Regions from separate parts of the Micromonospora sp. U56 genome, predicted to be linked through region 1. Evidence: riboswitches for the same ligand, from Rfam matches in the RefSeq annotation. Region 1 holds a riboswitch; the other holds the start of a gene.
The links. A riboswitch is a leader RNA that binds a small molecule or an ion and turns the genes downstream of it on or off. The one in region 1 is predicted to bind cobalamin.
Positions count from the first base shown of each region.

Region 2: it holds a riboswitch for cobalamin, as region 1 does, so the genes downstream of both, cobN (cobaltochelatase subunit CobN) here and KBX37_RS02780 (ribonucleoside-diphosphate reductase subunit alpha) in region 1, are expected to answer to the same signal.

Region 1 is NZ_JAGPYL010000003.1:98,249-113,078, reverse strand. It holds gene KBX37_RS02780 (ribonucleoside-diphosphate reductase subunit alpha) at 1-1,467, opposite strand, end outside; cobalamin riboswitch at 1,622-1,768, opposite strand; gene KBX37_RS02775 (SigE family RNA polymerase sigma factor) at 1,979-2,494, shown strand; gene KBX37_RS02770 (hypothetical protein) at 2,494-3,600, shown strand; gene KBX37_RS02765 (Rieske 2Fe-2S domain-containing protein) at 3,683-4,522, shown strand; gene KBX37_RS02760 (LysM peptidoglycan-binding domain-containing protein) at 4,758-5,921, opposite strand; gene KBX37_RS02755 (hypothetical protein) at 5,937-6,356, opposite strand; gene KBX37_RS02750 (TadE/TadG family type IV pilus assembly protein) at 6,353-6,829, opposite strand; gene KBX37_RS02745 (TadE/TadG family type IV pilus assembly protein) at 6,826-7,245, opposite strand; partial or broken gene KBX37_RS34120 (hypothetical protein) at 7,654-7,899, shown strand; gene KBX37_RS02740 (class II fumarate hydratase) at 8,009-9,418, opposite strand; gene KBX37_RS02735 (BTAD domain-containing putative transcriptional regulator) at 9,454-12,435, opposite strand; gene KBX37_RS02730 (DNRLRE domain-containing protein) at 12,813-14,830, shown strand, end outside.
Region 2 is NZ_JAGPYL010000110.1:2,523-17,352, reverse strand. It holds gene KBX37_RS27115 (glycine zipper family protein) at 1-451, opposite strand, end outside; gene KBX37_RS27110 (hypothetical protein) at 466-813, opposite strand; gene KBX37_RS27105 (DUF3153 domain-containing protein) at 930-1,742, opposite strand; gene KBX37_RS27100 (Rrf2 family transcriptional regulator) at 2,056-2,535, shown strand; gene KBX37_RS27095 (cupin domain-containing protein) at 2,564-3,040, shown strand; partial or broken gene KBX37_RS27090 (RNA pyrophosphohydrolase) at 3,097-3,225, shown strand; gene KBX37_RS27085 (FAD-dependent oxidoreductase) at 3,351-4,511, opposite strand; gene KBX37_RS27080 (TetR/AcrR family transcriptional regulator) at 4,580-5,209, shown strand; gene KBX37_RS27075 (AraC family transcriptional regulator) at 5,311-6,249, opposite strand; gene KBX37_RS27070 (NAD(P)H-binding protein) at 6,331-7,152, shown strand; gene KBX37_RS27065 (aromatic acid exporter family protein) at 7,200-8,321, shown strand; gene KBX37_RS27060 (MFS transporter) at 8,417-9,628, shown strand; gene KBX37_RS27055 (aldo/keto reductase) at 9,709-10,605, shown strand; gene KBX37_RS27050 (hypothetical protein) at 10,698-11,033, shown strand; gene KBX37_RS34885 (hypothetical protein) at 11,038-11,283, opposite strand; partial or broken gene KBX37_RS36090 (hypothetical protein) at 11,334-11,732, opposite strand; cobalamin riboswitch at 11,860-11,989, shown strand; gene cobN (cobaltochelatase subunit CobN) at 12,323-14,830, shown strand, end outside.

The DNA.
Region 1 (14,830 bases):
CCACCGGCGGTGCGCGGTGGCCGCCTGCTCGGTGGGGAACCAGTTCCGGTCGATCGCCCGGTCCAGCGCCCCGACGGCCAGCCGGACCGTCGTGGCGAGCGTGGCGAAGTCCACGCCACCGTCGACCAGGTGGGCGGCCAGGTTGACCGAGCCGAGCGTGCAGACGGCCGTCTCGTCGTCGCTGGTCACCTCCAGGATCTCGGTGCAGAGGTTGGAGTGGTGCACCACGCCGCCACCCGCGCCGACCTGGTTGCAGGTGCGGTTCGCCGCGTCCTTGAACGTCATCCAGCCGTTGCCGGTCTGCGCCAGGGTGCGCATCATCCGGCCGTACAGGGTGCGGGCCGGCAGCGTCCGGACCGCCTTGCCGGCGGCCTCCGCCGCCCGGTACGCGGTGTCGAACTCCGCGCCCCACAGGTCGACCAGCTCCGGCACCTCCTTCGGGTCGAACAGCGACCAGTCGGCGTCCGCCTCGACCCGGCGCATGAACTCGTCCGGCACCCAGTTGGCCAGGTTCAGGTTGTGCGTACGCCGGGCCTCGTCGCCGGTGTTGTCCTTCAGCTCCAGAAACTCCTCGATGTCGGCGTGCCAGGTGTCCAGGTAGACGCAGGCCGCGCCCTTGCGCCGGCCGCCCTGGTTGACCGCCGCGACGCTGGCGTCGAGGGTGCGCAGCCAGGGCACGATGCCGTTGGAGCGGCCGTTGGTGCCCCGGATCAGCGACCCCCGCGAGCGCACCCGGGACCACGAGATGCCGATCCCACCGGCGAACTTGGACAGCCTCGCCACCTGCGTGTAGCGGTCGTAGATCGAGTCCAGCTCGTCCCGGGGCGAGTCGACCAGGAAGCAGGAGGAGAGCTGCTGGTGCCGGGCGCCGGCGTTGAACAGCGTCGGCGAGCTGGGCAGGTAGGCCAGCCGGGACATCAGCCGGTACAGCTCGCCGGCCTGCTCCACCGTGTCCGACAGGCCGGTGGCGACCCGCAGCCAGAAGTGCTGCGGCCGTTCCAGCACCGCCCGGCTGCGCGGGTGGCGCAGCAGGTAGCGGTCGTGCAGGGTGCGCAGTCCGAAGTATTCGAAGGCGTCGTCGCCGGCGCGGTCGACCAGGGCGTCGAGGGTGGCGGCGTGCGTCGCGACGAAGCCGGCGAAGCCCGGGTCCAGCAGGCCCTCGGCGTACGCGGCGGCGACACTGTCGCTGAAGCTGTCGATGCCCTGGCCGGTGGTCTCGTCGGCGATCCGCCCGGCGAGCAGGCGGGCGGCCAGCCGGGCGTACCCGGGCTCCTCGGCGGTGAGCCCGGCCGCCGCCGCGATGGCCAGCCGGGTCAGCTCGTCGGTGTCCGCGCCGGCGGTGCGCCCCGAGGAGACCAGGGCGAGGATCCGCTCCGGGTCGGTGTCGGGCAGGTCGTGATGGTGTCGGTGCAGCAGGTCCCGCAGTGCCCCGACCGGGGGTGGGGCGATGGTGGATGACGCCGTCACGTGCTCTCCTGGGTGGTCGGTGTGGACCGCGGGAGGGCACGACGGCACGCCGGATCGCCACCGGTCGGTGTGCCGGCGGTGCTCCGTACGGCTCGACGGCCCTCCCACGAGGCCCCGAGGTGGTCCGCGTGCCCGGTGGGCACGCCCTACTGGCAGGTCTTCGGACTCGCGGGCAGACGCGTCCGGCGCGTTCGCCTACTGGCCGTCGCTTCCCGGGCCCCGTCGGGCCCAGTGCTCGTGACGGCGGTCGTTCCCGCTCACCGCTGCGGGGCAGTCCCGGATTCGCACCGGGTTCCCTGTTCGGCGCGACGCCTGGCCGACGTCGACGCCTGGCGGACCCTTGGGGGGGTCGCACCAGCAGTAAAAGTGATCCTAGATGTAGTGGGTCGCAAAAAGCCAACACACCATATGCTGTGGGCGTGTCGCGTCGGCGGGAAAATCTGCGCCGCGTACAACCTGGACGGTGCCCGACCCCGTCAGCGGGGTGAATGTTCATGGACGGGGTGGGTGGATGCGGGCGGACCTGGAACAGGAGTACGTCGAGTACGTCACGTCGCGGCTGCCGGCGCTGCGCCGGATCGCCTGCCACCTGACCGGGGACGCGCACCGTGGCGACGATCTGGTCCAGACCGCCGTCACCCGGCTCTACGTCGGCTGGCGGCGGGCCCGCGAGGCGGACAACGTCGACGCGTACGCGCGTACCGTGCTGGTCCGGGTCTTCCTCGACGAGAAGCGCCGGCTCTGGTCCCGGGTCCGCCTGGTCGACACGCCACCCGAGCCGGCGCCCGCCCCGACCGGCGACGCGGTGGAGGACCGGGAGCTGCTGCACGCCGCGCTCGCCCAGGTGCCGCCCCGGCAGCGAGCCGTGCTGGTGCTCCGCTTCCTGCACGACCGGCCGGTGGACGAGGTGGCCGCCACCCAGGGCTGCACCGCCGGCACGGTCAAGAGCCAGACCTCGCACGGCCTGGCCAGCCTGCGCCGGCTGCTCGGCACGGGCGCCTACGCGATCACCGGAGAGGGGAAGTGATGGAGGAGAAGCTGCTGGCGCCGCTGCGGGACGTACCGCTCCCGCCGTCCGCCGTGGACCTGCACCGGGCCGTACGCGACGGGCGCCGGCAGGTGCGGCGGCGGCGGATCGCCGCGACGGCCACCGCCGGGCTCGCGGTGGTCGCGGTCCTGGCCGCAGCCCCGGCGCTGGTCGGCCGGGCGGACCGGCCGACGCCGGTCGCCCCCGCGCTCACGCCGTCCCCGACCGCCGCGATGCCGGCGACCGCCCCGGCCGCCTTCGACCCCGCCCGGCAGTACGCCGAGTTCGGTTGGGTGCCTCCCGTCATGACCGACCGGACCGTCCGGACCGGGACCGACCAGCTCGCGCTGACCGCCTCGGCGCCGCAGACGTCACCCCGGCCCGTCAAGGACGCGCCCGCGGCCGAACTGCGGCTCGTTGCTGCCGGCCGGGACATCACGCTCGGCATCGACCGGGACTTCGCCGTGGCCGCCGGCCGGGCGGGCTCCGCGGGCCTGGAGCCGGCCGAGCCGGTCAACGGCCGGGCTGCCCGATGGAACGCGAACGCCGCCGCCGCCGAGCCCCGGTCCGCCGCGCTGCGCTGGGAATACGCCCCGGGCGCCTGGGCCGAGGTGATTGTGCGGCACATCCCCGAGAGTGCCGGCGACCCGCGCGCCGTCACCCGGCGGATCGCCCTCGACCTCCGCTACGCCGTGGACCGGCCGATCCGGCTGCCGGTGCGCTTCGCCACGCCCCCGGCCGGCCTGAAGCCGATGGCGTACCTGGTGACCAGGAGGGCGAACGACCGTTGGGACGTCGAGCTGTCCTACGGCGCCGGCAAGCGGACGAAGTACGGGGACTGGCCGCTGGTCGTACTGATGCTGCCCCGCAAGTCGGTGACCGGCGACGGTGCGGTCATCGGCGATCCCACCTCCCGCATCGACGGCCATCCCGCCCGCCGCACGTCCTCCCTGGACGGCGGCGCGAGCCTCCAGGTCTACGGAGTCCAGGGTCTGTACGTGGAAATGACCGCGCACGACAAGGCCACCCTGCGCAAGCTCGGCGGCAACCTGGACGCCCTCTTCCGCAGCGCCACCTTCCACCCGGAGGCCCACGACTGGCGCTGATTTCGACCGGGCAGCGGAATTCGTCCCCGCCGCCCGGTTTGCGACCGCAGCTGCCGGGAAGTCGGGGAACGTGCGAGCCCTGATGAACAAGATCGAGCAGAACGCCGCGCTGGACCCGGTCGGCGACCGGCTCCAGCGGGCCGTCCAGTCGACCCTGCGTGGGCAGCGGGTCCGTGACCTGCTGCACGGCGTCTGGCTGGGCCATCCGCTGCACCCGGCGATGGTGCAGGTGCCGGTGGGCGCGTGGATCAGCGCCGCCGTGCTGGACCTGCTGCCCGGTCAGCGCCGGGCCGCGACCACCCTGGTCGGGCTGGGTACGGTGAGCGCCCTCCCGGCCGCCGTCGCCGGGCTGAACGACTGGGCCGCCCTGGCCCGGGACCAGCGCCGCGTCGGGCTGGTGCACGCCGCCTCCAACTCCGTCGCGCTGGTGTTCTACGCCAGTTCGCTTGCCGCCCGGATGCGCGGCCGGCACGGCATGGGGCGCGCCCTGGCGTACCTGGGGCTGACCGCGGCCAGCACCGGGGCGTACATCGGCGGGCACCTGGCGTACAAGCAGGGTGCGCAGGTCAACCAGAGCATCTCCGAGCTGCACCGGATGACCGACGAGTGGAAGGCCATCGCCGACCTGGCGACGCTTCCGCAGCGCGAGCTGATCACCCGCGAGGTGGACGACGTCTCGGTGATCCTCTACCGGCACGGCGACGACGTCACTGTGATGCTGGAACGCTGCCCGCACCAGAGCGGCCCGCTCGGCGAGGGCGAGGTGCAGGAGATCGAGGGCCACGCCTGCGTGGTCTGCCCCTGGCACGGCTCGACGTTCCGGCTCAACGGCGGCGAGGTCGTGCACGGCCCCGCCGCGAACGACCAGCAGCTCCTGCCGACCCGGGTGGTCGACGGAATCCTCCAGACCAAGCTGCCCTGACCTCCCACCGGGCACTTGGCCGGGCCGCGTTGGCCCGGGCCAGGCGGCCCGTCGGCCCGTCGGCCCGTCGGGATTGCGGGCACGGCAGGGCACCGTGGGCCGGGCCAGGGACCTGCCGGTTCCAGTCGCGAGCGCCGCAGATCACGCCGGCCCACTGTTGGTGGGCGCGGCCCGAGGCGGCGGGCAAGCCGGGCGGCGGCTCGCCTCGTCCTGCGCCCGGTGCGCGTACCCCTGGTCAGTCGCGGCGGTGGCGAGCGCGGGCGGCCGCGACGGCCCGGGCCGGGCGGCGGCGCAGCCCGAGCACCGCGCCGATCTGCGCGCCGACGATGCTGGCCACGGCGAGCACGGCGGAGACCGCCAGCGGCCGGTTCATCCCGTCGTCGTCGGTGGCCCGCGAGGCCCCGGCCGCCATCGCCGGGGGTGCCCCCGCCGGCCGCTCCGCCTGCGGCGGCATCGTCCGGGGTACCGGCTGTCCCGGCGTCGCGCCGGTCCCGCCCGGTCCGACCTGACCGCCCGGAGTACCCGGCCCGGCCTGCTCGTCGGGGACCGGCGACCCGATGCCGCCGGGGGACCCCTTCGGCGAACCCGGGGACGCGGCCGGCGGATGCGGCGACGGCTTACGGGGCGTCGCCTGCCCGGCCACCAGCCGGCCGGTCGCGTGCGTGCGTGCGCCGCCGTCCTCCGCCCGCGCCGGCAGCTTGATCAGCTGGCCCGGCCGGATCCGGTCGGCGTCGGGCAGCCGGTTGAGCCGGGCCAGCTCCTGGTAGCGGTCGAAGTCGTCCAGGTAGCGTTCCGCCACCTCGCCCAGGTAGTCGCCCTTGGCGACCCGGTACACCGGCGGGGCCGGCTGTGGCCGGACAGCCTCGGCGCCGGCGCCCTCCGGAGCCGCCCCCGTCGATCCGACGGGCGGCGCCGCGAGGACCAGCGTCGCGCCCGTCGCCGGCACTGCCGCGTCCGTCGCCGGGAGCCCGGTGCCGGCCGTCGCCGGGTACGTCATGGCCGCCGCCGCGCTGGCCGCCGGGCTCGCCGCGATGATCAGCGCGACCGATCCGACCAGGGCCGCCGCGGCCCGCTGCTGCCGGCTCATCCCGGGCAGCCGGGGCGCCGGCCGCCGCGTCGTCTGCGCCGCCAGCTCCACCAGCACGGAGAAGGCGAACGTCGCCCAGCCGAACCAGCCGACCACGGCCAACGCCCGCAGGAACAACCGACCGTCGTCCCGGCTGGTCAGCGCCGTGCCGACCGCCGACAGGGTGGGTAGCTGGTCGGGCAGGGGATTGCCGGCGAGGGCGAGCAGCGCCACCGGCGCGCCCACCAGCAGCGCGACCAGGACAACCAGCGACCCGAACCCGGTGAGCAGCTGGCCGGTCCGCCGAACGGCGGAGCCACGCGGTGCGGTCATGGCGGCCTTCCCTTCCTACGGTGCCTCGGTGAGCGCCCGCGCAGTGGCCTCACCCGAGACGGTGACGGTGTCGTCCATGCCGAAAAGGCCGAGCAGGTGCCGGCGGTAGGTGACGGTGACGCGTACCCGGATCTGCTTCTCGCCGCCGACCACGGGGAAGCTCACCGAGTGCCCGGTCGCGCCCGCCGCCGAGAGGTAGTCGCGGACGGCCGCCCGCGCGTCGCCCTCGTCGATCTCCTTCGGGCCGCCCTCGATCGCGCGAGCCCGGTCGACGGCCTGGCCGCCGCTGCGGGCCGCCTCGGCGGCGAGGTTGTCGGCGCGTTGCAACGACCGGAGCTGGCCGGCGCCGTCGTACGCGACGCCGATGACCGCGAGCACGCCGGTCATCGCGACGGCCAGGAACAGGCTCACCCGTCCCTCGTCGCGGCCCGTCATCCCCGGCTCCGGTAGCGGTCCAGCGGGGAGGTGAAGGTCGCCGAGGCGGTGGTGCGCAGCGGCATCCCGGGCAGCGCCGGCAGCCGCAGGTCGCGGTGGGACACCACGCAGGTCACCGAGACGGTCACGCTCGCCGGTTGCCCGGCCGGGCTGCGGTACGCCGCGTCGAAGCTGGTCGACCGGCCGCGCACCGAGCCGCCGAGGGTCATCCGGGGCGCGCCGGCGCAGTTCAGGCGCCGCCAGTCGAGCTGGCGGCGGACGGCGTCGCGGGCCGCGTCGCGGGCGGTGCCGGCGTCCCGGGAGATCGAGGCGGCCCGGGCGGCGTCGTGCGCGGCCGCCTCCACCGCCTCGTCGGCGATCGCGGTGCGCCCGGTGACCCCGGCCAGCACGATCAGCGCGATGAACGCCGGGGCGAGCACGGCCACCTCGATGGAGACCGAGCCCCGGGCGCGGCCGTCCGCGGCGGCGCTCACGGGTTCGTCCAGCGCTCGACGGTGCCGTGCGCGGTCTGCCGGACCCGGAAGCTGACGCCCGGGATGACCGACAGGGACCGGCCGGTGACCGTGCAGGTGACCTCGGTGGCCCCGGTGACGCAGGTCGGCCCCGGGCTGTCCCAGCCGACGAGCCAGTCACCGGCCGCGCCGAGGAACCGGGTGGCCCGGGCCTCGCCCGCCCCGTCCGGCGCCTGGAGCACCCGCTGCGCGTTCACCCCGCTCTGCGCGGCGTTCAGCGCGGTGGACCGGGCGACGAACCAGGCGGCCACCTGGACCGAGGCGAAGAGCAGCACCAGCACCGCCGGCATCACGACGGCCAGCTCGACCGGGTTCGCGCCCCGGTCCGTACCCCCGGCGGCGAGGCGTCGCCGCACGGCCCGCACGGCGAGCGGCACGGCCCGACCGGCCGCGCCGTTCCGGCCGGCCCGGCCGGGCCGGGTGGCCTGGTCAGACTCTGCGGCGTGGCCGGATCGAATCGTGTAGCCCGGCCCGGCGGTGTCCGGGGCCGGGACGGCGCGCGCGGTCCGGGTCGCCGGTCCGGGGTGCGGACGGCCCGGCCCCCCCCCCGGCCCGGGCGGGGGGGGCCCCCCGACCGGGGGAGACGACGCAGCCGTTTCAGCCTCGTAGGGAGTCCACATGCCCCGGTCCGCCTGGCAACCCTGGTCCTCGCGCACGCCTCTGCCGACGGAGGGGCCGGCACCGGACCCGGCCGGCCGGCTCACGCCAACGTCGTCCCGGCGGCACATCTCCGCGTCGTCCCGGCGGCACACCCCGGGGTCGTCCGGGCGGCCCGGCCACGGCCCGTGGTGAGCGCGGCCCACCCGCATCTGCCGCTGCGTCCGCTCTGGATCTGCCGGACCTGCGCCGCGCCGTGGCCCTGCGCGACGGCCCGGCTCGCCCTCATCGCCGAGTACGCCCACGACCGGGTCGGGCTCAGCGTCCACCTCTGCGCGGTGCTGCACGACGCGGCCGCTGACCTGTACCGACTCCACCCGCACGACGGACCGGACCCGGCGACCCTCTTCGGGCGGTTCCTCGCCTGGGTCCCCCGTGCCAGGCGACGCCGGAAGAACGATGATCCACTCCGTTTTGCGGCGTGTCGCGGTGTCCCACCGCCCGGACATCGCAACACACCGCAAACGGGGCCGCGATCGGGCGTCAGGGGTGGGTCATGCGGAGGAGGTCGAGGGCCTCGTCGAGCTGGGTCTCGCTGAGCTTGCCGGAGTCCACGTGGCCCCGTGCGATCACCACCTCGCGGATCGAGATCTGCTTCGCCAGCGCCTCCTTGGCGATCGAGGCGGCCTCGTCGTACCCGAGGTGGCGGTTGAGCGGGGTGACGATCGACGGCGACCCCTCCGCGTACGCCAGGCAGACCTCGGCGTCCGCGACCAGGCCGACCACCAGCCGGTCGGCGAAGAGCCGGCTCGACGCGGCCAGCAGCCGGATCGACTCCAGCAGGTTGCGGCCCATCACCGGGAGCATCACGTTCAGCTCGAAGTCGCCCTGCGAGCCGGCGAAGGCGACCGTCGCGTCGTTGCCGATCACCTGCGCGCAGACCTGCCGCATCGCCTCGGCGACCACCGGGTTCACCTTGCCGGGCATGATCGACGAGCCGGGCTGGAGGTCGGGGATGCGCAGCTCGCGCAGGCCGGCGCGGGGGCCGGAGCCCATCCAGCGAATGTCGTTGGCCATCTTGTAGAGCCCGACGGCGACGGTACGCAGTTGCCCGGAGGTCTCCACCAGCGCGTCCCGGGCGCCCTGCGCCTCGAAGTGGTTGCGCGCCTCGGTCAGCGGCAGGCCGGTGGAGGCGCGCAGCTTCTCGATCACCTTCGCGGCGAAGCCGAGCGGGGTGTTGATGCCGGTGCCCACGGCGGTGCCGCCCAGCGGCAGCTCGGCCAGCCGGGGCAGCGCCCCCTCCAGCCGTTCCACGCCGTAGCGGACCTGCGCGGCGTACCCGCCGAACTCCTGCCCGAGGGTGACCGGCGTGGCGTCCATCAGGTGCGTACGGCCCGCCTTGACCACCGTCTCGAACTCCGCCGCCTTCTCCTCCAGCGCACCGGCCAGATGCTTCAACGCGGGCAGCAGGTCCTCGACCACGGCCTGGGTGGCGGCCAGGTGGATGGAGGACGGGAAGACGTCGTTGCTGGACTGCGAGGCGTTGACGTCGTCGTTCGGGTGCACGTCCCGGCCCAGCTCGCGGCCGGCCAGGGTGGCGATCACCTCGTTGGTGTTCATGTTGGACGACGTGCCCGAGCCGGTCTGGAACACGTCGATCGGGAACTGGTCGTCGTACCCGCCGTCGGCCACGTGCGCGGCGGCGGCGGCGATCGCGGCGGCCACGTCCGCGCCGATCACGCCCAGCTCCCCGTTGACCTGCGCGGCGGCACCCTTGATCTGGGCCAGGGCCTTGATCTGGGCCGGCTCGATCCCGCGCCCCGAGATCGGGAAGTTCTGCACCGCGCGCTGGGTCTGCGCCCGCCACAGCGCCTCGGCGGGCACCTCCACCTCGCCCATCGAGTCGCGTTCGATCCGGTAACCCGCTGCCTCTGGAGTCGTCACGCGTACCATCCTGCCGCGCCCACCGCCGACTCGCAGATGATCGCTCAGTCCAGCTCCGCCAGCAGCCGGCCGACCTCGTGCTGGTCCGGCGACTCGACCTGGCGGAACAGCGCCAGCGCCCGCATCCAGTGCGAGCGGGCGGCGGCCGGGTCGGTGGCCCGCAGGCAGCGCGCGATGCCGTCGAGCGCCCGCGCCTGCTCGTAGCGGGCACCCAGCCGGGTGGCGTCGGTGAGCACCCGGCGGTGCAGGTCCAGCGCGCTGGAGACGTCGCCCTGGTCGAGGATCGCCCGGGCCAGCAGGTTGCGCGACGCGCACTGGCCGATCCGGTCGCCCACCTCCATCATCGCCACCAGCGCCTCCCGGTGCAGGGCCGCGGCCCGCTCCGGCCGCCCGGCCTCCCGCTCCATCACGCCGATCTCGTTGCGCACCTCCCCCTCGCCGTACCGGTTGCCGGTCTGGCGCTTGAGGTGCAGCGCGACCCGCAGGAGTCGGCGGGCGGGTGCCAGGTCGCCCATCCGGTGCCGGATCATGCCGAGATGCCCGACGGCGTGCGAGGTCTGCCGGATGTCCTGCGTCTGGCGGGCCAGTAGGAGGTGCAGCCGGGCGGTGTGCAGCGCCTCCTCGTACCGGCCCCAGCCGAGCAGGGCCAGGCAGAGGTTGTTCTGCAGGTTCGTCAGCTCGGCCGCGTCGTTCAGGCCGGTGATCAGGGCGAGTGCCTCGTCGAACTTCGCCTTGCCCTGCCGGTACTCACCGTTGCCCGCGTACGAGGCGCCGAGGTTCCACAGCGTGCTGAGCACCTCGCCGCGCAGCCCGAGCCGGCGGCGCAGGTCCAGCGCCACCTCCATCAACCGGATCGCCTCGGGGAAACGGGCCAGGCGGTAGTACGCCGAGGAGAGGTAGTTCAACATCATGGCGATGGCCACCTCGTCGCCGAGGTGCTCGGCGACCCGGAGGCCGATCGTGTGGGTCTCGATCAGCTCGTCGAGGTGCCCGCCGTCGAAGTTCGGCCGCCAGCAGGCCCGGGCCAGCTGCCAGCACCGCGCCGGGAAGCCCTCCTCCTCGGCCAGCCGGACCAGGGCGGTGAGCGCGGCCAGGTTCTCCTCGAACCAGGCCCGCCCCCCTGCCGCGCAGGCGGCCACCAGATCGGGCCGGGTCGGCGTGACGGCCGGCAGGGTGGGGCGGCTGCCGGCCGCCTCCACCGTCCACGCGATCGCCACCGCCACGTGCAGGTGGTGATCGAGCAGGCGGGCGAGGGCCTCCCGGCGCTCGACGGCCCGGTCCGTCTCGGCGAGCAGCAGCCGGGCGTACTCGCGGATCAGGTCGTGCAGCCGGTACCGGCCCGGCTCCACCTCCTCGGCCAGGTGCGAGTCGACCAGCTCGTCGAGCAGGTCCTGCGTCTCGGGCAGCGGCAGCTCGGCGAGGGCGGCGGCGACCCGGTTGTCGAACCGTACGCCGGGGTGCAGGCCGAGCAGCCGGAACAACCGCTGGGCCGCCGGCGACACCTGGGCGTACGACAGGGCGAACGCCTGCCCCACCGAGCGATGCCCGGCGGCCAGCTCGGCCAGCGGGCCGCCCCCGGTGACCAGCCGCTCGGCCAGGTCGGCGACCCGCCAGCGGGGCCGGTGCGCCAACCGCGCGCCGGCCAGCCGGATCGCCAGCGGCAGGTATCCGCAGCGGCGCACCACCTCGGCCGCCGCCTGCGGTTCGGCGGCCACCCGCTCCTGGCCGGCCACCCGGCCGAGCAGTTCGATGCCCTCGTCCGGGTCGAGGACCGGCAGGGACGAGGGCCGTCCCTCGTCCAGGCCGACCAGCCGGCGGCGGCTGGTGATCAGCACCAGGCAGTCCGGGCCGGTGGGCAGCAGCGGCGCCACCTGGTCGGCACCGGCGGCGTTGTCCAGCACCACCAGGGCCTGCCGGCCGGCCAGCTCGCTGCGCCACACCGCGAGCCGGTCGTCCAGGTCCAGCGGGACCCGTTCCGCCGGCACCCCGAGCTGGCGCAGCAGCGTGGCCACCGCGGCGGCGGGCGTCAGCGGGGTCCGTTCGCTGTGCCCGTGCAGGTCCACGAAGAGGTGCGCGTCCGGGTAGCGGTCCGCCAGGGCGGCCGCGACGTGCACCGCCAGGGTGGTCTTGCCGCTGCCGGCCATCCCGTCGATCAGCTGGATCCGGGCACCCTCCTCCTCGATCTCCTTCACCAGGCGGGCCATCGTCTGCTGCCGGCCGGTGAAGTCGCTGATCGCCCGGGGCAACGACCGGACGGGGGCCACCGGCCGGTTCTCCGGCCCGCCCAGCGCCAGGTCGCCGGCGAGCACCCGCTGGTGCAGCTCCTGCAACGCCGCGCCGGGTTCGATGCCCAGCTCCTCGGCGTAGATCCGCCGGCCCTCCCGGTAGACCGCGAGGGCGTCGGCCTGCCGTCCCATCGCGGAGAGGGCGAGCATCAGCTGGCCGCGCAGCCGTTCCCGCAGCGGGTGCCGGTCGACGCTCTCGGCCAGCTCGTCGACCAGGTCGGCGGCCTGCCGCAGCCGCAGCTCGACGTCGACGCACTCCTCCAGGGCGGCGAGCCGCTGCTCGTCGAGGGTCTGCGCCCGCCGGCGCACGGCCCGGCTCCGGATGCCGCTCAACGCCGGCCCGCGCCACAACCCGAGCGCCTGCCGGTAGTGCCGGCGCGCCTCGGCCGGCTGCCCGGCCGCCACTGCGGCGCGGGCGGCCTCGACCGTACGGGCGAAGACCTCGAAGTCCAGGTCGGCCGGTTCGACGCGGACGCCGTAGCCGACCGGGTCGGTGACGATCACGTCGGCCGGCAGGCCGAGCGCGGCGAGCCGCTGGCGCAGCCGCGAGACGCAACTGTGCAGCTGGGCCTTGGCGGTGGCCGGCGGGCGTTCCTCCCAGACCGCGTCGACCAGTTCCTCCACCGGTACGACCCGACCGGCACGCAGCAGCAGCATGGCGAGCACGACCCGGTCCCGACCTGCGGTGACGGTGGCCTCGCCGCCGCCGACCCGCAGAGGTCCCAGGATCCCGAACCGCATCCGCTCCCCCCCGCGCGCCGTGGTGCAACTTCCCGCAGCGTAGCCCGCCGGTGCCGGCTCGCCCCTTCGAGGCGATAGCGATCCGATAGCGGAACGACAGTGGCGGAGCCGAGACTCTTCGTGGGTTGTCGGTGACGACATCCGACGGGGGCGGTGCGCCCGGCCGGTGAACACCCGGTTGGGCGCACCGATGTCGATGTGCGGCAGGCGAGCAGGGACGTCCGGCGTCCCGCCGCCCACCTCCCCCGGCGTCCGCGAAGCGCCGGCGTCCGGCCGAAAGTCGGGCGCGCCAGCCCACTCACGCACTTAAGATCATCACGATCCTCTCACTCCCACCGGAGGCTTCCACCTTGTCCGAAAACGGCGGTTCCACCGGCGTGCCGACCGCACGCCGCCGACGCGTACCGCGCCGGTTCCTCACGGCAGGCCTCGCGGCCCTGCTCACCACCACGGGCGCCCTGGCGGTCACCGGCCAGCCGGCGTCGGCCCTGCAGAACTACGTCCAGCCCATGGAGGTGGCCTGGACCGACAACGCCCAGCCCACCCGCTCATTCCCCGCCGAGGACGGCAGCCTGCCGGTCGGCACCTGGCAGGGCACCGCGGGTGACAAGCACACGTCCCGGGCGTACTTCACCTTCGACCTCAGCGACTACCACGGGCAGCGGATCATCAGCGCCCGGGCGGTCACCGGCGAGCGGTCGGTGACCAACTGCGACAAGCCGCGCGAACTCCAGCTCTGGCGGACCGAGAACCCGACCACCGCCCCTACCTGGAAGAACGCGCCCACGGCGGTCGAGAAGCTCGCCGACCTCACGGTGTCCGGCCCGGCCTGCCCCGCCAGCTACCTGTCGACCGCGATCACTGACGCGGTGAGCAAGGCGGTCGCGGCGAAGCAGGACAAGCTCACCCTCATGCTCCGCATCGGCGAGCACGAGGACGGCGTCCTCTGGGGCCGGCGGGTAACGACCCTCGGTGTCTCGCTGGAGCACAACACCGCGCCGAACATCCCCACCAATCTCGCCGCCGGCGGCGTCGCCTGCCGCGACGACATGTTCATCGGCACCACCCGGCCGGAACTCCAGGCCGTGGTGACCGACCCGGACGTGAACGAGACCGGCGGCGGCGACCCACTCAAGGCCACCTTCGCCTGGTGGCCGGTGGACCGGCCCACCGAGCGGACCGAGTTGGAGTTCACCTACGCGCTGCCCTCCGGGTCCCGGTTCCAGTACACCGTGCCGGACGGGGTGATGGTGCACGGCGGCAGGTACGCCTTCAGCGTCCGCGCCACCGACCAGTACGCCGACACCTCGCCCTGGTCACCGGAGTGCCGGTTCACCGTGGACACGAAGGTCCCGCCGGCGCCCACGGTGTCCTCCACCGACTACCCGTCCGGCTGGAACCCGCACGGTGGCCCCGGCATCCCCGGCCGGTTCACCCTCACCGCGCCGGGTGCCGACGACCTCGCCGGCTTCCGGTACGGCCTCTCCGGCGCGATCACGTACGTGAGCGCCGACGCGGCCGGCACGGCGACCATCTCGGTCACGCCGACCATGTACGGCTTCAACCAGCTGTACGTCCAGGCGGTGGACCGGACCGGCAACCGCTCCCCGCAGACCAGCTACGAGTTCCGGGTGCAGGACACCGCCCCACGGATCACGGACGGGAACCCGACCGGCGCCTTCGGTGAGCCCCGCGAGCTGACCCTCGCACCGGTCATGGAGAACGTCATCGAGTACACCTGGCGGCTCAACGGCGGCGAGCCGGCGACCGTGCCGGCCGCCGGCGACGGCACCGCCAAGGTGACGATCACCCCGCGCACGGGTGGACTCAACACGGTCACCGTCACGAGCCGAACCTCGGACGACCTGCCCAGCGGCACCGCCGAGTACCGCTTCTACCTGGCGAACGCCCCGGTCATCTCCTCGCCGGACTTTCCGCTGGACGGCGGCGACGGCCCGCTCGCCGGCACGACGGGCTCGTTCACCTTCGCGCCGGGCATGCCGGGCGTGACCGAGTACGTCTGGTCGGTCAACGGCGGCGAGCAGCAGACCGTGGCCGCGAAGCAGGACGGCACGGCCAGCGTCACGTACACCCCGACCTGGGCGGGCTTCCAGTGGATCGAGGTGTTCAGCCGGACCGCCGACGGGACCGAGTCCGAGATCACCTCCGGGTACTTCGGCATCGTCTCGCACGCCCCCGAGGTCGGCTCGGCCGACTATCCGATGTACCGCGAGGCGGGCGGCCCGGGCGTGACCGGCGCCTTCACCTTCCGCCCCGCTCACGAGGGCGTCACCGGTTACGTCTACGACTTCGGGGACGGCCCGCAGACGGTGGCCGCGGCGGCCGACGGCACCGCGACGATCAACTGGACGCCGCGGTCGTACCCGGCCGACAG
Region 2 (14,830 bases), on a different contig from region 1:
TGAGCAGGACCAGCGGGATGTAGAGCGGGCCGAGCAGCCGGCCCTGGAAGATGTGCACGTCCTCGTGCCGCTGGATGCCGGGGCTGGAGCCGGCGCAGACCGTGCCGATGGTGGTGGCGTACCGCGGGGAGACGCCTTCCACGACGTCGACCCGGCAGCTGTGCTGCGAGGTGGTCCGGTCGAGCTGGTGGCCGAAGATCAGGTGTACGGCGAGGTAGACCGCGCCGACGGCGGTGTTCAGCAGGCTCCAGGTGTGGTCCACCACGAAGAGCCAGACGCCGCGGGTGTCCGGGCCGTACACCCGGGCCGAGGCGACCGCCCAGCCGAACGGGCCGCCGACGAGCAGCCCGGCGACGGCGCCGATCAGCAGGCCGAGGGTGCCGCCGGCCCAGCCGCCGAGCGCGGCGCCGAGGATGATGTGGACGGCGGCGCTGATGATTCCGAAGACCATGACGCTCACCTCTCTCAGACCCAGGAACGGATGTAGCGGGGCTCGCCACCGCCCTGGGCGATCCGGCTCGACGACGCCTGCGTCGCCTGCCGGTTGCCCGGCGGCAGCTGGTTGATGCCGAGGGCGGCCGAGAAGATGATCAGGCCGTTGAAGAAGGCGATGATCCACTTTTCGGCGCCGACGTCCGTGGCGAACGCGGCGGTCAGGTAGGACAGCGCCAGGGCGACGCCCAACGCGATCCACTTGCGGGCCTTGTCGCCCGCGGGTCCGAGCAGGCCGCCGACGACGTTGGCGGTCAGCAGGGTGGCGGCGCTCGCGCCGGTGAGGCTGCCGAGGGCGGGCCAGGTGAAGAGATCGTTCACGGCGATCTCCCTTCGGGTGGTGCCGGGAGGGTGGTGTGGTGTGGTGAGGTGCGACGGCCGGGTTGGTGCGCCCGGCCCGGCCGCCCGGGTGGTGGCGATGTCCGGCCCTGACGGGGTCAGACCGGCCTCGGATGCTCCGCCGGTGGCGTGGCGGCCGGCGCGACGGCCGCGCCCGTCGGCGCCGCGGCGGGGGCGGCGGCGGACCGGCCCCGTCGGCGCAGCAGCAGGACGGCGACGACCGCGCCGACCACGAGCAGTACGACCACGGCCCCGACGACCAGGAGCCAGGGGAACGACCCGCCTTCGTCACCGCCGGGGGAGGCGGCCGCCGTGGCGGACGGCGAGGACTTCGGCGCCGCCTCGGCCACCGCCCGCAGCTCGAGCGGCTTTTCCTGGTTGGCGACGACCTTCCAGGTGACCGAGCGGCCGATGCGCGTGCCGTTGGTGTCGATCACCCGACCGGGAAAGGTCAGGGAAATCTCGAACGACATCAACTGCATGAACCTCGCCTGGTTCAACGGATCCTGTTCGGCCACCTTCCCGCCGTATTTCTTCGGATCGAGCGGGAGGCTGAACCGGTAGAGATCGTCCTCCCGGACCAGTTTCACGCTCTCGCTGGTGAAATCCTTCAGCGGAGTGTGGTGGTAGGTGATCAGGGAACCGTAGAAGCCTTCATTCTCGTAGACCCGCTCCTCGCCCTTCGGCAACGTGGGGATGTTCTGCCGGAGTTCGGCGAAGCCGACCTGGACGGTCCTGTTGTCGGTGGTCAGGAACCGTTTGTCGGCGGTCAGCAGCAGTTGCCCGTCGATCGTGTCGTCGGCGTTGACGGTCAGGCCGATGTTCAGCTGCATGCACCCGGTGAGCACCGCCACCAGGGCGAGACACACCGCGAGGCGGAATGCCCTGCCGCGGTCGAGTCTCGCATTCATGCCAGCAGTGTGTGTGATCGCCCTCACTATCCGCAGTCAGCGATCAGTCACAACGGTGTCACCGATCTTACCGGCCCCTTGTCCCTTTCGGCTGACGCCGGAAATGGGCGCGATCGATATTCTGGAGGGTTGGCCGGACGCAATTTCGACGCTCCGCCCCGGGGAGGGCGGTGACGGAATTCGGCCAGGGTGGACGGTGCCCGCGACGAGCCGCCGAGCGACGGGCCGGCCCGACGGCGGGCCGGCATCGGCGCCCGGCTGTGCGGAAGGCTTGCCGAGCGAATACTGGACATCTAGTATCCAGAATATGAAGATGGCCGAGGGCGTCGAGTGGGCGCTGCACAGCTGCCTCAACATGACCTGGCTGGAGCCGGGGCGGGCGGTGTCGGCCGCCCGGCTGGCCGCGTTCTACGGGCTGCCCACGGCGTACCTCAACAAGCAGTTGCAGGCCCTGGTGCGGGCCGGGATCCTCCGGTCCGTCTCCGGCCCGCGCGGCGGGTTCCGACTGGCCCGCGCCCCCGAGGAGATCACCCTGCTCGACGTGGTGACCGCCATCGAGGGGGCGGAGGAGGCGTTCCGTTGCGCGCAGATCCTCCGCCAGGGGCCGGGGGGTCGCGCCGATGTCGACTACCGGCAGGCCTGCCTGATCTCCCAGGCGATGCGCCGCGCCGACCTGGCCTGGCGGCGGGAGTTGGCCGGGCAGACCCTCGCGCAGCTGCGGAAGGCGGTCGGCGACCGCTACCCGGACACCCCGCGGAACACCCGTGAGCGCCTCGTCGCGCCCCCGTCCTGAGCATCGTCCCCATCAGAAGGCGAGCATCATGACCACGGCACCCCTGCATGTCCGCGCCGACGACGCCACCGTCCTCGCCGACGGCCCGACCAGCCTGATCACCCTGCTCGGTGATGCCGGCGAGACCGGCGGCGCGCTCACCGCCAACCGGGCCACCTTGCACACCGGCTCGCCTGGCGCCCCACCGCACCTGCACACCCGCGCCGCCGAGACGTTCTTCGTCCTCGACGGGGTCCTCGACGTGCTGGTGGCCGACGAGATCCGCACCCTGCGCCGCGGCGACTTCCTGCTCGTCCCCGCGCACACCCCGCACGCCTTCGCCCCGGCCCGCGGCGAGTCCGCCGACGTGCTGGTGGTCTTCACCCCCGGCATCGACCGGTTCGACTACTACCGGCTCCTCGAGCGGGTGTACCGGGGCGAGGCCGATCCGGCCGAGATCGCCGCCAGCGGACAGCGCTACGACAACCACTACGTCGACAGTCCGCTGTGGCGCGACCGCCCCTGACCGCGCCGCCCGCCGGGCCCGGCCACCGTGGCGGGCCCGGCGACCAGGCTGACCGGGTGCGTCTCGTCGCCTGCGTGCTGCTCGTCGACCCGACCGGCCGGCTGCTGTCGCGGCTACGCGACGGGCACGCCCCGTACCATCCGCAGGTCTGGGGGCTGCCGGGCGGGCGCGGGGAACCGGGGGAGACGGCCGTGTCGACGTGCTGACCCGCTTCCTGGCCTCGCCCGAATACGCCGGCCTGGCCGCCGCCGGTCGCTGACCGCCGGGTCGGTCGAGGCCGCCGGGTCGGTCGAGGCCGGGGCCGGTCCGCTCAGTCGCGTGGCGGGTGCCAGTCGGCGTACCGGGCCGCCTGGCGCAGCGTGACGCGGGACGGGGTGAGCCGGATCAGGGTGTCGCGGCGCGTGACCGCCACCGGGTGGCGCAGCTGCTGGCCGACGCGGCCGGCGCGGGCCGAGGCCCGGGCCACCGCCTGGCTGCGCGGGCGGCGCTCCCGGTCGTAGCGGGCGAGCGCGGCGTCGAGGTGTGCCGGCCCGCCGGCGCAGGCCGCGCCGAGGGTGACCGCGTCCTCGATCGCCTGGCAGGCGCCCTGACCGAGGAACGGGGTCATCGCGTGCGCCGCGTCGCCCAGCAGTGCCACCCGACCGCGCACGTAGGACGGCAGTGGCGTGCCCAGGTGGTGCAGGTCGTGCCGCAGCACCTGCTCGGGCCGGGTGGCGGCGAGCAGCGCCGGGACGGGGTCGTGCCAGTCGCCGAAGCGCTCCCGCACGGCGGCCAGCTCGTCGGGGGCCCGCCCGCCGGGTGGGGCGGTCACCGCGGCGTACCAGTAGGCCTGGTCGGCGCCGAGCGGGACCATGCCGAACTCGGCGCCCGGGCCCCAGCTCACCGCGGTCGGCAGCGGGTCGTCCCAGCGGATCGCCGCCCGCCACGCCGTCGTCCCGCTGTACGTGGGCCCGGGGTGCTCCGGCCAGAGCCGGGACCGCACGGCCGAGCGCAGCCCGTCGGCGCCCACCACCAGGTCGGCGGCGAGTTCGGCGGGCTCTCCGCGCCAGCGGTGCCGCACCCGGGCGCCGTCCGGGCCGGTCGTCACGTCGACCACCTCGGCGTCGGTGCGCAGCGCGGCCGCCGGCAGGGCGTCGCGCAGGACGCCGTGCAGCCTGCCCCGGTGGGCCCCGAGCGCAGTGGTGCCGAGCTGCCGGGTCAGGTCGGCGCCGTCGACCCGGGACAACCAGCGCCCGCTTCGGGTGCGCAGCCCGCCGGGGGCCTCGGCCCGGCCGTGCGCGCGGACGGCCGCGCCGACGCCGAGCGCGTCCAGCCCCCGCAGCGCGTTGGACATCAGGGTCAGCCCGGCGCCCACCTCGCCCAGTTCCGGCGCGCGTTCGAGCACGGTGATCCGCCAGCCCGCCCGGTGCAGGGCGAGGGCGGCGGCCAGGCCACCGATCCCGCCGCCGACCACCACCGCGTGTCCGTCCATCCCGACCGCCCTTTCTACAACTGTAGAAGTTCATACTACAGCTGTAGAACACCGACGAGGAGGCCCGGATGAACGCTCGGTCCGCGCGGGTGGCGGCGTTGGCCGACGCGGCGATCGCGCTGCTCGCCGAGGGCGGGATGCGGGCGCTGACCCACCGGGCCGTCGACGCCCGGGCCGGGGTGCCGGTCGGCACCACGTCGGCGTACCTGCGGACCCGGCAGGCGCTGATCGAGGCGGTGGTACGCCGCCTGGTCGACCTGGACCGGGCCGACCTGATGGACCGCGAACTGCCCACCGACGCGCCGCCCCCCGGGCCGCCGCCGCGGCTCACCCCGACCGACCTCGACCACCTCGCGGTGGCCACGGCGCAGGTGCTGGACCGCTGGCTCACCGTCGGACGGGACCGCAGCCTCGCCCGCTACGCCTGCCTGCTGGAGGCCGTGCACCGACCCGAGCTGCGGCCGATCCTGGCGCACGGCACCGTGCTGCGCGAGCAGGCCCGGGCGCTGCTGGCCGGCGCCGGCGCGGCGGACCCGCGGCGGCAGGGCGACCAGTTCGTCGCCTTCGTCGACGGGCTGCTCTTCGACCGCCTCGTCGGCGCCGGTGCGCTCAGCGCGCCGCCGCCCGGCAGCCCGGAGAGCCGCGAGGACCTGCGCTCCGCCGTCCGCGCCCTGCTCCGCGCCTTCACCGGCGTCTGACCTCTCCGACCCGGCCGGGTCTCCGGTCCTCGGCAGGCCGTGATCGCCTGACGGTCGGGTCGCCAATCCTCGGTGGAGCGACGGCCCGGCGGTGAGTTCGGTCAGGCGACCGGGGTGCGGGTGCGGTGGTCGCGGGGGCTGATGCCGCGTACCCGACGAAAGGCGGTGCTCAGCGCGAACGGGCTGCCGTAGCCGACTCGGCGGGCGACCGCGCCGAGGGTGGCGTCCGGTTCGCGCAGCAGGTCCGCCGCGAGGCTCAGCCGCCAGCCGGTCAGGTAGGCCATCGGCGGCTCGCCGACCAGCTCGGTGAAGCGGCGGGCCAGCGCGGCCCGGGACACCCCGACCTCGGCGGCCAACGACGCCACCGTCCAGGGGCGCGCCGGATCGTCGCGCAGCAGGCGCAGGGCCGGTCCGACCACCGGGTCGGCCGCCGCCGCGTACCAGGAAGGGGTGGCGCCGGGCCGGTCGAACCAGGTCCGCAGCACGGCGATCAGCAGCAGGTCGAGCAGCCGGTCGAGGACGGCCTCCTGGCCGGGGGAGTCCCGCACCACCTCGTCGGCGAGCAGCCCGACCAGCGGGCTGTGCCACTCGTCGGCCCGGACCACCAGCAGCGCGGGCAGCGCGGCGAGCAGCCGCCGGTTGACCTCGCCCGGCAACTGGTACGTCCCGGTCAGCAGCGCCGTGCTGCCCGGTGTGCCGGTACCCCAGGTCCGCACCCCCGCCGCCGGGGTGGTGGTCAACGGCTCGCCGCGCAGCGTGGTGCACCGCTGGCCGGGGTGGATGACCACCTGCGGCGCGGTGGCCGGGTCGTCGGCGACGGTGTACGCGTCCGGGCCGCGTAGCACCGCCACGTCCCCGGGGTGCAGCAGCTCGGCGGAGCTGTCGTCGGGCACCACCCAGGCGGTGCCGCGCACCACGGCCACCACGGTCAGCGGCGCGCGGTCCTCGATTCGCAGCGCGAACGGCGGGTCCAGCAGCGAGCGGAGCAGGAACGCCCCCCGGGCGCGAGGGCCGTCGAGCAGGCCGGTCAGGAGATCCACGGTGGCGAGCGTAGACGCCCGCGTATGCCCACACGACGGCGAACCATTCAGCGTCTCACCGCCGATCGGTTGACTGTCCCCATGACGGAACACCTGACGACACTCGTCCTCGGCGGCACCGGCAAGACCGGTCGACGGGTCGCGCGGCGCCTCACCACGCTCGGCGTACCCACCCGGATCGGCTCCCGCGCCGGCACCCCGCCCTTCGACTGGACCGACCGGGACACCTGGGTGCCGGCGCTGCGCGGCGTCGGCGCCGTCTACCTCGCGTACCAGCCGGACCTGGCCGCGCCCGGCGCGGTCGCGACGGTCGGCGACCTCGCCCGGCTCGCCGTCGCGCACGGCGTGCGGCGGCTGGTGCTGCTCTCCGGGCGGGGCGAGCCCGAGGCGGCCGAGGCCGAGCGGGCCGTCGCGGCGAGCGGGCTCGACCCCACCGTGCTGCGGGCCAGCTGGTTCGCGCAGAACTTCAGCGAGGGACACCTGGTGCAGCCGCTGCGCGCCGGCGTGCTCGCGCTGCCCGTCGGCGACGTGCCGGAGCCGTTCGTCGACGCCGACGACATCGCCGAGGTCGCCGTCGCCGCGCTCACCTCCGACCGGCACGCCGGCGCCACGTACGAGCTGACCGGCCCCCGACTGCTCACCTTCGCTCAGGCGGTCGACGAGATCGCCGCAGCGGCCGGCCGTCCGGTGCGCTTCGTGCCGGTCACCAGCGCCGCGTACGCGGCCGAGCTGACCGCCGCGGGTGTCCCGGCGCCGGAGGTGGCGCTGCTGACGTACCTGTTCACCGAGGTCCTCGACGGCCGCAACGCCCGGCTGGCCGACGGGGTGCAGCGGGTGCTCGGCCGGCCGCCGCGCGACTTCCGGGCGTACGCGGCGGAGGCGGCCGGGGCCTGGCGACCCTGACCCGCCGGCCCGGCTACGGTGGGCCCGAACGCGGCGAGGAGGCGGCGATGGTCCGGTGGGGCTGGTTCCGGGAAGCCGCCGGGCGGCTGCGGCAGGGCTGGCTGCCGGTGGTCGAGACGACCCTGGCCGCGACGGTGGCGTGGATCCTGGCCACCCGGCTGGTCGGCCACCCGCAGCCGTTCTTCGCCCCCGCCGCCGCGCTGATCGTGCTCGGCCAGGCCCGGGGCCAGCGGGTCCGCCGGGCGGTCGAGGTGCTGCTCGGGGTCGCCGCCGGCGTCCTCGTCGCCGACCTGGTGGTGCAGGCGCTCGGACCGCGCACCAGCTGGACGGTGTTCACCGTCATCCTGCTCACCATCGCGCTCGCGGTGGCGGTCGGGGCGAGCACGGTCGCCGTGGTGCAGGCCGCGGTCTCCGCCCTCTACCTGGTGGTGGTCTCGCCACCGACCGAGTCGCTGGTGCCGTTCCGGTTCGTCGACGCGCTCATCGGCGGCGGGGTGGCGGTGGTGGCCAGCCAGCTGATCGACGCCCGGCGGCCGCTCGCCCCGCTGGTCGCCGAGTTCCGCCGCACCTACCAGGGGATGGCCGAGGTGCTGGCGGAGGTCGCCGCGGCCCTCGACGCCCGGGACGAGCCCGCCGCGCTGGCCGCCCTGGACCGGGCCCGCCACCTCGACGCCGCGGTGGAGCGGCTGCGCACCGCGGTGCTCGCCGCCGGCGAGGCGGTCCGGCTCAACGTCCGGCGCCGGCGGCACATCGGCCGGCTGCGCACCGTCGACGCCACGGTCGGCCAGCTCGACTACGCGGTCCGCAACGTGCGGGTCCTCGCCCGGGCCGGCGTGACGTTCAACCGGCTGCCCACCCCGGTGCCGCCCGAGCTCGGCGCGGCCCTGCGGGACCTGGCCGAGGCGGTCCGGGCGGCGGGCGAGGCGCTCGCCGCCGACCTCGACGGCGCGGAGGAGGCCGGCGACCGGCACGCGGCCCGCGCCGAGGCCGCCGGCCGGGCCGCGGTCGGCGTCGCCGGGCGGCTCTTCACCCACGGCCAGACCCTGCCGCTGGCGATGATCGTCGGGCAGGTCCGGGCCACCGCCATCGACCTGCTGCGGGGCGTACGGGCCGACGACGCGGCGGTGCTGGCCCGGGTCGACGAGGCGCTCGGGCTGCCCGCGCTCTGACCAGCATGTGGTAAGGAGCGCATCTGGCTTGTGGTCGTGACGAAACCGGTGTGTGATCAACGGCGAGACGCCGTACCACCGGAAGGACGCAAGCCGTGAGCCCACTCGTCACCGCGCCGAGCCCCGCCGTACCCCGGCAGGTGCTGGCCGCCCGCACCGGCGTCGCGGTGGTCTTCGCCCTCAACGGCCTCGCCGTGGCGTCCTGGTTCTCCCGGGTCCCCGCGGTCCGCGAGGCGCTCGGGCTCAGCGCCGGCCGGCTCGGCCTGCTGCTGCTGGCCATGTCCGGTGGCGCGGTGCTCGCCCTGACCACCGCCGGGCTGGTCACCCAGCGCCTCGGCGCGGCCCGCACGGTGGTGGCGTCCACCGTGCTGGTGGCGGTCGGGATGGCCGGCGTCGGGGTGGCCGCGGGGGTGGCTGGCTCGCTGCCCGCCGTGGCGGTCGCCCTGTTCGCCCTCGGCTACGGCTCCGGCACCTGCGACGTGGCGATGAACGTCGAGGGCGCCGCCGTCGAGAAGCGGCTGGGGCGCACCATCCTGCCCCGCTTCCACGCCGCCTGGAGCCTCGGCTCGGTGGCCGGCGCGGGCATCGGCGCGGGGGCCGCCCGCGTCGGGCTGCCGATCGGCGTGCACCTGGCGGTGCTGGCGGTGGTCGTGCTCGGCGGCACCGTCCTCGGCGCCCGGGCCTTCCTGGCCGCCCAGCCGGCACCGGACACCGCCGCCACCCGGCGCGGTGGCCTGCTCGCCGCCTGGCGGGAGCCGCGCACCCTGCTGCTCGGCCTGCTGGTGCTGGTGATGGCGTTCGCCGAGGGCAGCGCGAACGACTGGCTCGCGGTCGCCTTCGTCGACGGGTACGACACGAGTGAGGCCGTCGGCGCCGCCGTCTTCGCGGTCTTCGTCACCGGCATGACCATCGGGCGGACCGCCGGCACCGTCGCCCTCGACCGCTGGGGGCGGGTGCCCGTCCTGTTCGCCACCATCCTGCTCGCCGCCTTCGGCGCGGCGGTGGCGGTGCTGGCCGGCTCCGGGCCGGTCGCGATCGCCGGGGTGGCGCTCTGGGGGCTCGGCGCCTCGCTGGGCTTCCCGGTGGGGATGAGCGCCGCCGCCGACGACGAGGAGCGGGCGCCGGCGCGGGTCAGTGTGGTCGCGGTGCTGGGCTACACGTCGTTCCTCGCCGGGCCGCCCCTGCTCGGCCTGCTCGGCGACCGGGTCGGCATCCTGCACGCGCTGCTGGTGGTGCCGCTGCTGCTGCTGCCCACCCTGGCGCTGGTGCCGGTGACCCGGCCGCCGGCGCACCCCGCCAGCACATAGAACCTAACAGCGGCCGCCCCCGGGCGGTATCGGGTGCGCGGCCGACTGCGCAGCTCAGCCGTGCTGGCTAGGGTCGCCGGATGCCTACCGAAGAGATCACCGCCGCCGCCGCGGGCAACTGGACCCTGGGCGACCGCGCCGTGCGCCGGATGGGGTTCGGCTCGATGCGGACCACCGTCGACCCCGACCCGGACCGCGCGGTGCGGGTGCTGCGCCGCGCCGTCGAGCTGGGCGTGAACCACCTCGACACCGCCGCCTTCTACGTCTCGCCCGGCGGCACCCTGAACGTCGGCACCGGCCCCGCCCGGTACGCCACCGAGCTGATCCGCGCCGCGCTCGCCCCGTACCCGGAGGACCTGGTGATCGCCACCAAGGTCGGCTTCTCCTACGACCCGGCGACCGGCCTGCGCGAGGAGGCCACGCCGGCCCAGCTGCGCGCCCAGGTCGAGGAGAACCTGCGCCGGCTGGGCCGCGACCACCTCGACGTGGTGAACCTGCGGATCGTGAAGCGCCCCGGGCGGGACTCGGTGGCGGAGTCCTTCGGCGCGCTGGCCGAGCTGCGCGACGCCGGGCTGATCCGGCACCTCGGCCTGTCCAACGTCCGCCTGGACCACCTCGACGAGGCGCAGGCCATCGCCCCGGTGGTCTGCGTGCAGAACAGCTACGCCGTCGACAACCGGGGCGACCAGGACGCGCTGCTGCGCGAGTGCGGGGCGCGCGGGGTGGCGTACGTGCCGTTCTTCGCCCTCGCCGGCGTCCGGCGGGAGGCGGGCGCGGCGGCCGAGCACACCGCCGCCGTCCACGAGATCGCGCGGGCCCACGGCGCCACCCCGCACCAGGTACGCCTCGCCTGGACCCTGCACCAGGGGCCGCACGTGCTGGCCATCCCCGGCACCGGCGACGAGGCGCACCTGATCCAGAACGTCGCGGCCGGCGCGCTGCGGCTCTCCGCCGAGGAGCTGGCCGCGCTCGACTGAGCACGCCCGGTCAGCTCCCGCTCACCGGCCTCGCAGCCGACTGTCAGGTGACGGTGCTCCACTGGAGGGACGCCGACGAGAGGAGCGGGCAGATGGGCTGGTTCAGCCGGCGGTCCCGGGCCGCCGTCCCCACCCCGACCAAGCTCGACCGGGAGGCCACCCGCGAGGACCTGGCCGCGCTGGAGGAGTTCGTGACGAGCCGGCAGGGCGTGGAGTTCTACCTGGAGCCGGAGACCACCGCCACGGACACCACGGTGGTGGCGATCGCCCACGACGGCGAGTGGATCCGCCGCCGGACCGGCTCGCCGCAGGTGGCGGCGAAGCTGGCCGGCCGGCACGCCGTGCCGCTCTACGAGGCGGCGAGGACCGGCTACCCGGAGCGGATGCGGGTCTGGAACCGGGCCCACCCGGAACGCCGGATGCGCTGACCGCTCACCCCTCGACGGCGGCGCGGGCCTCGTCGAGGGTCATCGGGTCGGCGTGCCTGGAGACGTACCAGTGGTAGTGGTCGTCGAGCAGCCTGCGCACCAGCGCCAGGTCGGGGCCGTCCCCGTCCTGGCGCAGGTGCATCGGGGGCGGGTAGAAGCAGTCGCCGAGCAGCAGCACCGCCGAGTCGGGCACCAGCACCACGGTCGAGTCGGCGGCGTGCCGGCCGCCGACGTGACGCAGGCGCCCCACACGTGGTCCCAGTGGTGGTGGGTGTAGACCAGCCAGCGCGGCTCGGGCAGCCCCGCCGCCGTCAGGGCGGCGCGGATCTTCCGGGCGTGGCCGGGGCTGTGGCCGACGTCGACCAGCACGCCGCCGCGCTCGTCGGTGATCAACGCCACGCTCGGTTGGATGGTGCCCGGGTCGGGATCGCCCGGGTGGAGCCAGACCCGGCCGGCGAGGTGGTGGAACGCGGGCTCGGCGATGGCTGGGTCCCTTTTCGATCGACCGTCGACGCTCGGCCGTCGGGACCGATCGTAGGCGACCAGTCCCCGGCCGGTGGCCCCGCCGTCGGCGCTGACCGGCGGAAACCTGCCCACACCGTCCCCTTTGCTCTGCAGCCGCCCGGGCAACGGTGAAGCACTCCCGGTGTCGCCTCCGGGGCAGCAGAGCAAAGGGTGTGCGGCATCGAGGGCGGACATTGTCCGGACCGGCCGCCGCGGCGGCGCCGATCGTCCGTCCTCGATGGGCTGCTGACCGTGGCGTGGCCCCGGGCGGCGTTGACCCGGTGCCGAGGAATGTGGCAGCATTCGCGGCCTGACGGCAGTGAAGGAAGCCGGTGCGATTCCGGCGCGGTCCCGCCACTGTCACCGGGGAGCGATCCCCCCTCGCGCGTCACGGCCGTGTTCCTGCGGTTGGAAGGCCGGGGGAGAGCGTTGATCCGGAAGCCAGGATACTTCGGCCGTCGGGATGACCCCAGGGCGTGGACACCCGAGGAGGACCCGATGACGCGCAGCGTCCCCACCGTCGACGAGTTCCATCGTACCCGTTCCGGGCGCGGTGCCGCGCCCCTGCCCGGCCGTGCCGTCGCGCCGGCCGACCGCCCGGACGCCCCGTGGGGCGCCCGCGCACCGCGTTCCGCCGTTCACCGCTGACCGCCGCACCGTGCCGCCCACCGGTTCATCGCCGGTGATCCGCCCGGCGGCCCGTCGTACCCGCTGAACCGCGCCCGTCCCCTCGCCTCGCCCGACCGGCCCCGCGCCGGTCCGGGCGTCACTCTCCGGAGCCGTCCGTGCGCATCCTGCTGCTCTCCACCGCCGACACCGACCTGCTCGCGGCCCGCGCCAGCGGCGCCGGCTACCGGCTGGCCAACCCCGCCCGGGTCGCCGCCGACGCCGTGCCGGCGCTGCTCGACGGCGTCGACCTCGCCGTCGTACGCCTGCTCGGCGGCCGGCAGGCGTGGCCGGACGGGCTGGCCGCCGTGCTCGCCTCCGGCGTGCCCACGGTCGTGCTCGGCGGCGAGGCGGTGCCCGACGCGGAGCTGATGGCCGCCTCCACGGTGGCCTCCGGAGTGGCCACCCAGGCGCTGTCCTACCTGGTCGAGGGGGGTCCGGCGAACCTGGCCGAGCTGGCCCGGTTCCTCTCCGACACGGTGCTGCTCACCGGCGAGGGCTTCGACCCGCCCGCGCCCACCCCGGCGTACGGGGTGCACGGCGAGCGGGCCGCCGCGGCGTCGACGGCGGCCGGAGCGGCCACGGCGACCCGCCCCACCGTCGGGATCGTCTTCTACCGGGCGCACGCCCTCGCCGGGAACACCGGCTTCGTCGACGTCCTCGCCGACGCGGTCGAGGCGGCCGGCGGCGACCCGCTGCCGATCTTCTGCGGCTCGCTGCGCGGGCTCACCCCCGGCGACGGGCCGCTCGGCCTCTTCGCCCGCTGCGACGCCCTGGTCGTCACCGTGCTCGCCGCCGGCGGCGCCGTCGCCGCGGACGCCTCCGGCGGGGGCGACGAGGACGCCTGGGACGTCGGCGCGCTCGCCGCCCTCGACGTGCCGATCGTGCAGGCGCTCTGCCTCACCAGCACCCGCGAGCAGTGGGCCGGCAGCGACGCCGGACTCTCCCCGTTGGACGCCGCGATGCAGGTGGCCATCCCCGAGTTCGACGGGCGGATCGTCACCGTGCCGTTCTCGTTCAAGCGCATCGACGCCGACGGGCTCTCCGGCTACGCCGCCGACGCGGAGCGGGCCGCCCGGGTGGCCGGCATCGCCGTCCGCCAGGCCCGGCTGCGGCACGTGCCCCACGCCGACAAGCGCCTCGCCGTCGTACTCAGCTCGTACCCCACCAGGCACTCCCGGGTCGGCAACGCGGTCGGCCTGGACACCCCCGCCTCGGCGGTCCGGCTGCTCGCCGCCCTCGCCGCCGCCGGCTACGACCTCGGCGACCAGCCGGTCCCCACCGACGGGGACGCGCTGATCCACGCGCTGATCGCCGCCGGCGGGCACGACGTCGAGTGGCTCACCCCCGAGCAGCTCGCCGCCGCTGAGGCGCGGGTACCCGGGCAGACCTACCGGCGCTGGTTCGCGCGGGTGCCGGCGCCGCTGCGGGAGCGGATGCGCACCCACTGGGGCGAGCCGCCCGGCGAGCTGTACGCCGACGGCGGCGACCTGGTCCTGGCCGGGCTGCGCTTCGGCAACGTGGTGCTGATGATCCAGCCGCCGCGCGGCTTCGGCGAGAACCCGATCGCCATCTACCACGACCCCGACCTGCCGCCCAGCCACCACTACCTGGCCGCGTACCGCTGGCTGGCCGCGCCGGTGGCCGACGGCGGCTTCGGCGCCGACGCGGTGGTGCACCTCGGCAAGCACGGCACGCTGGAATGGCTGCCCGGCAAGGGGCTCGGGCTCGCCGCCGACTGCGCCCCCGACGCCGTCCTCGGCGACCTGCCGCTGGTCTACCCGTTCATCGTCAACGACCCCGGCGAGGGTACCCAGGCCAAGCGCCGGGCGCACGCCGTCGTCGTCGACCACCTCGTCCCGCCGATGGCCCGCGCCGAGACGTACGGTGACCTGGCCAAACTCGAGCAGCTCCTCGACGAGTACGCCACCGTCCAGGCGCTCGACCCGGCCAAGGTGCCGACCGTGCGGGCGCAGATCTGGGACCTCGTTCGGGCCGCCGAGCTGCACCACGACCTGCACACCGCGGACATGCCGGCCGCCGACGACTTCGACGACTTCGTGCTGCACCTCGACGGGTACCTCTGCGAGGTCAAGGACGTGCAGATCCGCGACGGGCTGCACATCCTCGCCGAGGCGCCCACCGGCGAGGCGCGGGTCAACCTCGTCCTCGCCGTGCTGCGCGCCCCCCAGGTCTGGGGCGGCACCCGCGCCCTGCCCGGCCTGCGCCAGGCGCTCGCCGCCGCGTACGGGCTGGACGAGCAGCACCTGCTCGCCGAGCCGGGCCGGCGGATCGCCGTGCCGGAGCCGCTGACCGAGGCGGCGGACGGGCCGGCCGCCACCGCCGCCGACGCCGTCGACCTGGTCGAGGCCCTGGCCCGCCGGCTGGTCGTCGGCATGGAGACCCTCGGCTGGGACGCCGACAAGGTCGACGCGGTGGTCGAGGAGGTCACCGGCCGGGCGATCGGCGACGCCGCCGAGGTGCTGCGCTTCGCCGCCCGCGAGGTGGTGCCCCGGCTGGCCCGGACCACCGACGAGATCGACCGGGTGCTCGGCGCGCTGGACGGTCGGTTCGTGCCGCCCGGCCCCTCCGGCTCACCCACCCGCGGCCTGGTCAACGTGCTGCCC